One region of the Arthrobacter sp. StoSoilB20 genome, then DNA from elsewhere that is predicted to be linked to it. Evidence: predicted binding sites of a transcription regulator. Region 1 holds the regulator's gene; the other holds the start of a gene.

The links. The regulator HrcA, encoded in region 1, represses chaperone genes, less so after heat shock. The targets are predictions, from matches to a motif close to TTNGCACTCGNNNNNNNCGAGTGCNAA.
Region 2: the regulator HrcA is predicted to act here: its motif matches at 2,269-2,295, upstream of LDN85_RS15035 (FmdB family zinc ribbon protein).

Annotation. Positions count from the first base shown of each region.
Region 1 is NZ_AP024651.1:2,649,507-2,654,047, reverse strand. Features, by position in the region: gene LDN85_RS11945 (DUF4870 domain-containing protein) at 1-180, opposite strand, end outside; gene LDN85_RS11940 (DUF3097 domain-containing protein) at 301-1,152, opposite strand; gene hrcA (heat-inducible transcriptional repressor HrcA) at 1,332-2,339, shown strand; gene dnaJ (molecular chaperone DnaJ) at 2,390-3,517, shown strand; gene LDN85_RS11925 (16S rRNA (uracil(1498)-N(3))-methyltransferase) at 3,520-4,284, shown strand; gene LDN85_RS11920 (GerMN domain-containing protein) at 4,303-4,541, opposite strand, start outside.
Region 2 is NZ_AP024651.1:3,306,455-3,310,995, reverse strand. Features, by position in the region: gene LDN85_RS15045 (AAA family ATPase) at 1-1,031, shown strand, start outside; gene LDN85_RS15040 (RcpC/CpaB family pilus assembly protein) at 1,058-1,864, opposite strand; gene LDN85_RS15035 (FmdB family zinc ribbon protein) at 1,934-2,206, opposite strand; gene LDN85_RS15030 (5-formyltetrahydrofolate cyclo-ligase) at 2,361-3,011, opposite strand; gene galU (UTP--glucose-1-phosphate uridylyltransferase GalU) at 3,140-4,045, shown strand; gene LDN85_RS15020 (GNAT family protein) at 4,053-4,541, shown strand, end outside.

The DNA of each region.
Region 1 (4,541 bases):
GTCGCGGAAGATCAGGTAGATCAGCAGCGAGGGCAGGCAACCCAGAATGCCGCCGAAGTGTGCCAAAGTAGCCCACTGCCTGTCCTCGCTGGCAGTCAAAGGCAGCGCGTTTGCAGGCGCGCCATGGTACTGGGGCTGGCCTGCGGCGCTGCCCGGTTCTTCAGGAGCGTTCTCTGCCACGGTGTGTTCCCTTTACTGTAAAGATGCTGCGGTGTTGCTGTCCCAGAATACCGGCCCCGACCAGCTTCACAGGACAAACGCCTAGATGACACGTTACTTGCTGCTGCTTTGGGGGCAACGTCACGGAACAGTGAGGAAGTCGATGACTTCCTCCACCCGGCCCAGCAGTGAAGCTTCAAGATCGGCGTAGCTTCGGACGGCGCCAAGGAGTCGCTGCCAGCCGAGGCCCACGTCCTCAGCGCTCTCGTGTGGCCAGCCGAAAGCAGAGAGAATCCCGGTCTTCCAGTCAGTCCCGCGGGGCACTGACGGCCAGGCCTCAATGCCCAGCACTTTGGGTCTGATGGCCTGCCACACATCGATGTAGGGATGTCCAACAATGAGGACGTTGCCTGCTGCTCCGGGAACCGTCATGGCGTCAGCGGCGATCCGTGATTCCTTGGAACCGTCCACAAGGTGGTCCACCAGGATGCCGAGGCGTCGACCGGGGCCGGGGTTGAATGCGGAGATCGCAGACTTGAGGTCATCCACACCGTGCAAGGGCTCCACCACTATGCCCTCTACCCGGAGATCGTCACCCCAGACCTTCTCGACGAGTTCGGCGTCGTGCTTGCCTTCCACCCAGATACGGCTGGCTTTGGCCACCTGTGCCCGGTGTCCCTGAACCCGTACCGAACCCGAAGCAGTGCGCCCGTTACTGACAGCCGACGGCGCTTGGCGCGGGGCCGGGGGCATCAACCGGATGGGTTGCCCCTCAAGCAGGAAGCCGAAACCAAGCTGGAAAGACTTGGTCTTGCCCCGCCTGTCTTCAAGGGCCACGATGTGCATGCCGCCGGTTTTTTCGACGCGGGTGACTTCGCCCACCCATCCCGACTGGACGTCCTCAAGGACCATCCCGCGCTGGACTGCTACTTCCGGCAGCTGGCGTTTGGCAGGAGCTGACAGGTCCTGGGGACCCCACGTGTCGAATGCCAAGGAATTCCTACCTTTTTGCTGGGTTAATTTTTGTGCCGGGTTGGTTTGTATCGGGCTGGACCGGGAAAGTTCAATGCTAGCAACGGGGTGGCTCATACTAGACTGGTTAGCACTTGGGCATGTTGAGTGCTAAGTGGACCCGGCCCCGGTGGCCATGGCAGTTGTCAGGAGGTGGAGCAATGAGTGAGCCGCGCAAATTGGAAGTACTGCGTGCCATCGTTGAAGATTACGTACATTCGCGGGAGCCTGTGGGATCAAAGGCCCTCGTGGAACGGCATCATCTTGGTGTTTCAAGCGCCACCATCCGCAATGACATGGCAGTTCTTGAAGAAGAAGGCCTCATAGCAGCGCCCCATACCAGTGCCGGCCGCATTCCAACCGACAAGGGCTATCGACTGTTTGTCGATCGCATCTCCCAGGTCAAGCCCCTCTCAGCGGCCGAGCGGAGAGCCATCCATTCGTTGCTTGAAGGCCCTGATGATGTCGACGACATCCTGGAGCGTACCGTCAGGCTCCTGTCGCAACTGACCAACCAGGTCGCCGTCGTGCAGTATCCACACTCGAACCGAGCCCTGGTGCGGCACGTTGAGTTTGTGCTGTTGGCCCCCCAACAGGTGTTGGTGGTGTTGATTGCCGATACTGGCAGCGTCGGCCAGAAGGTCATTGAAACCGGTTCGGCCGTGGGCGACGACTCTTTGATGCAACTGAGGTCGCGCTTCCTGGGAAGCATCGCCGGAACGCAATTGGCCCTGTTGCCGCAAGTCCTGCCGTCGGTGGTTGCCCTGTGCCCGCCGGAGCTTCGGGGACTGGCCCAAACGTTGGCGAACGGGTTGCAGGCCCTCAGTGACAACAGCCGCGAAGAACGTATCCTCATGGCCGGTACAGCCAACCTCGCCAGGTCCAATGTGGACTTCCCGTTGAGTATCGGTCCGGTGCTTGAAGCCCTCGAGGAACAAGTTGTGATGCTCCGGTTGTTGTCGGATATGGGAGATGATCCACGCGGCGTCACCGTGAGCATCGGCCGGGAGAATCCCTACGACGGACTGGCGGAAGCATCCGTGGTGGCCACGGGTTACGGATCCGGTGCAAAGGTGGGCATCCTGGGCCCGACCCGCATGGATTACCCAACCACCATGGCCGCAGTCCGGGCCGTGGCCCGTTACCTTTCACGCATTCTCGGCGGCTGAACGCCGGTCCGAAGAAACATCCGCAGTACAACAAGGAAGAGAAACCGACTTTGAGCAGCCACTATGACGTTTTGGGAGTCTCGCCGGAAGCCACCGGGGAAGAGATCAAAAAGGCGTACCGCAAGTTGGCGCGGAAACTCCACCCGGACGTAAACCCGGGAGAGGATGTCGCGGAACAGTTCAAGGCCGTGACCCATGCTTATGAGGTCCTGTCCGATCCCCAGAAGCGCCGCGTCTACGATGCCACCGGCAACGAGAATGGAACGGACAACGGCTATGGTGGCGGTTACGCCGGCCAGGGCTTCGCGTTCCAGGACATCTTTGACACCTTCTTTGGGGGCGGCGGTGGTCATGGCGGGCCTGCCTCCCGTGTCCGACGCGGCCAGGACGCACTCATCAGCGTCCGGATCGACCTTAAGGACGCCGTTTTTGGCGTCAACAAGAAGCTGGAAGTGGACACAGCCGTAACCTGTCCCACCTGTGACGGCAGTTGCTGCCGCCCGGGAACCCACCCGGAACGCTGCGACATTTGTGGCGGGAGCGGACAGGTCCAGCGAGCCGTCCGCTCCATCCTTGGCCAGGTCATGACCGCAGCTCCTTGCGGATCCTGTGAGGGCTTCGGCACGGTCATCAAGGACCCGTGCAACGAGTGCAACGGACAGGGCCGTATCCGCAGCCGCCGCTCCCTGACCATCAAGGTTCCCGCCGGTGTTGCCACCGGCACGCGTATCCAGTTGTCCGGCCAAGGTGAAGCCGGCCCCGCGGGTGGGCCCTCCGGCGACCTCTACGTGGAGATCCGCGTCAACAACGATTCCATGTTCATGCGCGAAGGTGACGACCTCCACGCCACCCTCAGCGTGCCTATGACGGCCGCGGCCTTGGGCACTGAGTTGCAGCTCGAAACGTTCGACGGCGCACAGGACATCGACGTCAAGGCCGGAACCCAGTCGGGCGAGATCATCACCCTGCGGGGTCTGGGTGTGACGCACCTGCGGGGATACGGACGCGGCGACCTCAAGGTACACCTCCATGTCGAAACACCCAGCAAGCTGGATCCTGCCCAGGAGGAGCTGCTGCAGCAGCTCGCGAAACTTCGCGGGGAGCAGTTCACCGAAGGCAAGCTCGTGGCCAGCGGCGGCATGTTCGCCAAGCTTCGGGACAAGCTCGGTAACCTGTAGCGGTGAGCAACCCCGTCTTCTTCACCTCCGCCGGAAGCCTTGACGACGTACGCCCGGGAGGCACGTTCGTGCTGGAAGGTCCGGAGGCGCGGCACGCCGTCACGGTCAAACGCCTTGGGGTGGGAGAATCCGTTGACATAGCCGACGGATCCGGCGCGAGGCTGACCGGTGTGGTGGCCGAGGCCGGTCCCGGGGGCCTGACAGTCACCGCCTCAGACGTCGTCTTCGAAGACAGGCCGGACATCCGTTTGGTGCTGGTCCAGGCTTTGGCCAAAGGCGATCGCGACGAACTGGCCATCGAGACGGCCACGGAACTCGGAATAGATGCTGTGCTTCCGTGGCAGTCAGAACGTTCCATTGTTCGATGGAAGGCCGACCGTGCCGCAAAAGCCCATGCGAAGTGGGAGTCCGTGGTGGCGGCTGCGGCCAAGCAAGCACGGCGGGCATGGATCCCCGAGGTAAGGACCATGGTGGACACCGGGTCCTTGGCCAAAGCCGTTGCCGCCAGCGACCTCGCCATCATTTTGCACGAAGACGCCAAGAACCCGTTGCGGACCGTCCTTGAGGCCTGGGCAGCCTCTGGTGCTGCCGTTCCCAGGGAAGTGCTCTTGATCGTCGGGCCTGAGGGGGGAATCTCACCGCGGGAAGTAACCCGGCTCAGTGACGCCGGTGCTGTGACCGCGCTCTTGGGACATCACGTCTTGAGGTCTTCGACGGCGGGACCGGCCGCCGTCGTTCTTGCGAGCGACATCCTGGGCCGCTGGTAGCCGGCCGGACCTGAACAGCTAGCCGACCCTGAACAGCCGGGTGTCCGTGCTTGTCGCGATGGCATTGCCGGCATTGTCCACTTGGGAAACGCGTACCTCGTACTGACCTGCCTTCAACGTGGCGCCGAAGGTGAACAGGCCATATTGCCCGGGTTCGCCAGTGGCTTGCGTTTGGCCGGTGAGCAGGCTGGTCTTCTCACCCTTGCCGTTGTCCTGCAGGACCTGCCAGGAGATCGGTTTGGAGCTGTCAGTGCTCC
Region 2 (4,541 bases), 660 kb from region 1:
TGAGGGACCACGTGATCTTCTCCCTCGGATACGGGCGCACCCCGCACGGCCGGGCACTGCACTCTTTCGGGCCGCTGTCCGCTGAGGGTGGCCGTAACCGGTTCGCCTTGGCCATGACCCGCGCACGGCGTTCGATGCATGTCCTGAGCTGCTTCCGTCCCGAGGACCTTGACCTTGACCGGCTGGCTCACGGCGCCGTGGACTTCTACGAGCTGCTGGACAGGGAGCTTTCGGGAAACAGCAATCTTGGTACCCCCGCTTCCCGTGCGGTTGCCAGTGAGCAGGCTCTTGGCGAGGATCCTTTGGTGGCTGACCTTGGAGAACGACTGAGGGCCCGCGGTGCCCGTGTTTGGCATCTCTATGATGGCGTGCTGGACATTGCTGCTGCCGCTGATCCCGTTCATACGATTGGCCGGGAGGGCGCGGAAATCCCGACACCTGTTGCCATAGAATCCGATGGAACCGAGCGCTATCGCCGGATGAGTGTCCGCGAACGCAGCCGGCTTCGTCCGCAACTGCTGGAGCGCATGGGGTGGCGGTACATGTCCCTGTGGACCATTGAGGTCTTCACGGATCCTTCATCCTGCGCGGATCGCATCGGTTCCTACCTTGGGCTGGAGAACCACATTCCGCGGTCGACGTCGCCGGAGCATGGCTTCCTGGACATGGACGTTGAACAATTGAGTGCGGACAAAGGGCAGCCCACATTTGCTCCGAGTCCGGCGCGGGAGGACCAGGGTCAGCCTGGCGAAGCTGCCGGAAACGAAGACAGCTACGCAGACAACGGGAAAGAAGCAGTACTGATGGAACAAGCAACCGGTCCCGAAGACGAGGTTGGGGTCGAATCTACAGAACCAGTCGCCGATGCCGATGATGAGGCCTCGGAGGCTAGGAGCGCGGCAGCCAAGCCCGGCTTGAGTGGCATTCTTCCCACCAAAGCCGCGGAAGATGATCCCCGCCGATGGGGAGACGAGTCCGGCTACGACCATGAGCAGTGGTTGAAGGAACAAAAGCCTCCGCACTGGGGCTGATCTTCCACCACCATGCGGCTCGCCCGTCACGGGGTGACCAGAACAAAGAAAAGCTTGCCTTGCGTAGATGCGCCGGCAAGCTTTTCTGCTTGTTGGGGATCCGCGGCTACCACCACCAGTCCTTCCGTGTCGTTGGTGCCCAACCATTCGCCGGCTTTGCCGCCGTGGGCTGAGGTCCAGAGCACAGGTAACGGACCTGCCAGTACCTGGGGTTGCCGTGATTCGTCATAGGAACCGGACGCTGTCAGGACCACGGTGACCAACTGGCCGGGGGAGAGCAGCTGGATGGAGGACGGGTCGGCCATCCGCAGGGGAACGGCCGCCGTGCCCACCGGTGATCCGGTGAGGAGCCCGGGGCCCAGAAGGCTGGATTCCGTGGGAATCTGACCCCGGTTCAAAGGTGCAGCCAACTGGCGGCCAACAAGGGCCCCGCCATCCGAGATCGCCCCGGTTAGGGCGAAGTCACGGGGTATGCCCATGGTGGTGAAGTCAGACTCAGCGAGAGTAGCTCCCGTTGGGAGGTCGCGGGCGGCTACCAAAACGCTGACCCGCAGCTCCGGGGCCGGGGTCAGCTGTTGGACTGCGATGCCGGCGGCCAAGCACAGCAGGAGGGCAACGGTGAGGCGCCTGTTCCGGGCAATCCACGAGCCAATCCTTCGCCGCTTGCCCCGAGGGGTGGAATGATCCGGCGGGCGATGGAACCTCGTGGGCCTGTTACGGCCCGGAGATTGGTGCCCAGGATTCGCGGAGGGAACCGGGCGCGAAGGACCGGTGGTTGCTGACGCTGATCGACGGGCGCGGGCAAGGAGGGCGCTTCGAGACTGTTGTGGCATGACGCCACGCTAGCCACTCGCCGGGACGCCTGACAGGGACCCAGCGGCGTATGTGGAAAAGGTGGGGAGTCAGCTCGCTGCAGCTGCGGGGGCCGGGGTGGCTGCAGGGGCAGAGGATGCCGCAGCGGGTGCTGCCGGTGCCGCTGAGACGGTGCTTCCCTTGGCGTCACGGGAATCAGTCCGGTAGAAACCCGAGCCCTTGAAGACGACGCCGACGCTGTTGAACTTCTTGCGAAGGGCGCCTTTGCACTCAGGGCACTCCGTCAGGGAGCTGTCAGAGAATGACTGGACGATGTCAAAGGCATGGTCACAGTCTTTGCAGGCGTATGCGTATGTGGGCACTGAGTTCCTCCTTCAGGACAAAGTTCAGGTCCTGTGCAGCGTGGCGAAGATTGTACTTCGCATTAGCAGTCGCAGGGCCTGAGTGCCAATTCTATCATCCGGCTCCGTCCCGTGCGCCAGCAGATGTGCCGGACCTCACCAGCAGGCAGTCTCCTCAGGCTGTTCCTCCAGCGGTGCCCGGGTCCGCCGCGCTGCTGTGCTCTTCCCTGCTGTGGAGTTTGACCACGCCGGATGGCGTCAACACCTCCCGCACGGGGCGGTCGAAGGCCTCGGCGGGAATCGAACCTGCCGGCAAGAGGTCGTCGTCGTACACCACCGCAATGGTGGGCGGCCGCGAGCCCGAAGTGTCCAGGCCCTGGAGGAGCCGATCGTAGTAGCCCCCGCCCTGGCCAATCCGGTTGCCATCCCTGTCCACAGCCGTGGCGGGCATGAAGATTCCGGCGGCTCCTGCCACAACCTGGCTTTCCAGGCGTTCACCCTCGGGTTCGTCAATAGGGGCATAGGACGAACGGACAAAGACGGTGGACGGCGTCCAGTAGACCCAGCTCAACTGCCTGCCGGGCTCGCAAACGGGAAGGAGGATCCGGTGCCCTGCCTCGTACAGGGAGTGGATGAGGGGCTTGGTGGGCGGCTCAAATGCGACGCCCACGTAGACGGCAAAAGTGGCCGGTGCGCCGGAAGTGGCTGCTGCGGCCCATGCCGTTCCATGCTGTGCAAGGGACGTGCCTGCGGCGGCAATCTGCTCGGGGGTGAGGCCCCGCCGGTGGAGGCGCCGGGTGCTGCGGATGTCTTCCTTCGATGCCATGGGTGTCCGATCGTGAGGTTCGCCTGGTGCTGGTCCGGCAACAGAAGCTGCCGTCGGGTCCACAGAAAAGTCTTCCCGGCGCGGCGAGGGTTTAGCCGATGATGTGTTCCTTCCGTTACATTAGTCCGGTGACTCTCGATAACAATGCTGTCCGTAAGGCCGTCATCCCCGCAGCGGGTCTTGGCACCCGGTTCCTGCCTGCAACAAAGGCGATGCCGAAGGAAATGCTGCCCGTGGTTGACAAGCCAGCCATCCAGTACGTCGTCGAAGAAGCGGTCAAGGTTGGCCTGCACGACGTCCTGATGATCACCGGGCGCAGCAAGCGCGCCCTGGAGGATCATTTCGACCGCGTGCCGGCGCTGGAAGCGACGCTGGCTGAAAAGGGCGATACCGCCAAGCTTGAGGCCATCCAGTCCGCCACCAACCTCGGTGACATCCACTACGTCCGCCAAGGCGACCCCAACGGCCTCGGCCATGCAGTCCTTCGTGCAAAGCAGCACGTCGGCCACGAGCCCTTTGCTGTTCTCCTGGGTGATGACCTCATTGACGCCCGCGACAACCTCCTGAGCGACATGATCGCCGTCCAGCAGAAGACCGGCGGGTCCGTGGTTGCGCTCATCGAGGTGGAACCCTCCAAGATCAGCGCCTACGGTTGCGCCGACGTCGAAGAGATCGGCGAGGACGGCTACGTCCGCATCAAGCAGCTCGTGGAGAAGCCTTCCCCGGAAGAAGCGCCGTCCAACCTTGCCGTGATCGGGCGCTACGTGCTGCACCCGGCCGTGTTTGACGTCCTGGAGAATACAGCTCCAGGCCGTGGCGGGGAGATCCAGCTGACTGACGCCCTCGAGGTCCTTGCGGCCGGTGAAGGTGAGGGCTACGGCGTGTACGGCGTTGTCTTCCGCGGCCGCCGTTACGACACCGGCGATAAACTCAGCTACCTCAAGGCCTGCATCGAGCTTGCCTGCGAACGCGAGGACCTTGGTCCTGAACTGCGTGAGTGGTTGCCGACCTTCACTGCCTCGCTTCCCAAGTAACCTCAGGATGTACGGCTCTGCGATCTGGCCGGTGACGCTGGAGAGCGGTGACCTGCTTCTTCGACCCATCCGATACCGCGATAAGCGGGAGTGGTCCGAAGTCCGTTCGCGGAACAGCGAATGGCTTGCTCCCTGGGAGGCGTCCAACCCGGCACCGGGTGGGCGCCTGCCCAGTTATCGGCAGATGGTGGCCTCGCTGAACTACCAGGCGCGTCAGTCCACTGCGTTGCCTTTCCTCATTGTTGAAAGGACCCCGGGATTCCGGGAGCCGCTCATCGTCGGGCAGCTGACCGTTTCTTCCATTATTTGGGGATCGGCCATGATGGCCACGCTGGGTTACTGGGTGGATAAGGGCCGGGCGGGGCAGGGTATTGCTCCGACAGCGGTGGCCATGGCAACCGATCACTGCTTCAAGGTGTTGGGCCTTCACCGGATGGAAATCAACATCAGGCCCGAAAACAAACCCAGCTTGCGGGTAGTTGAGAAGCTCGGTTTC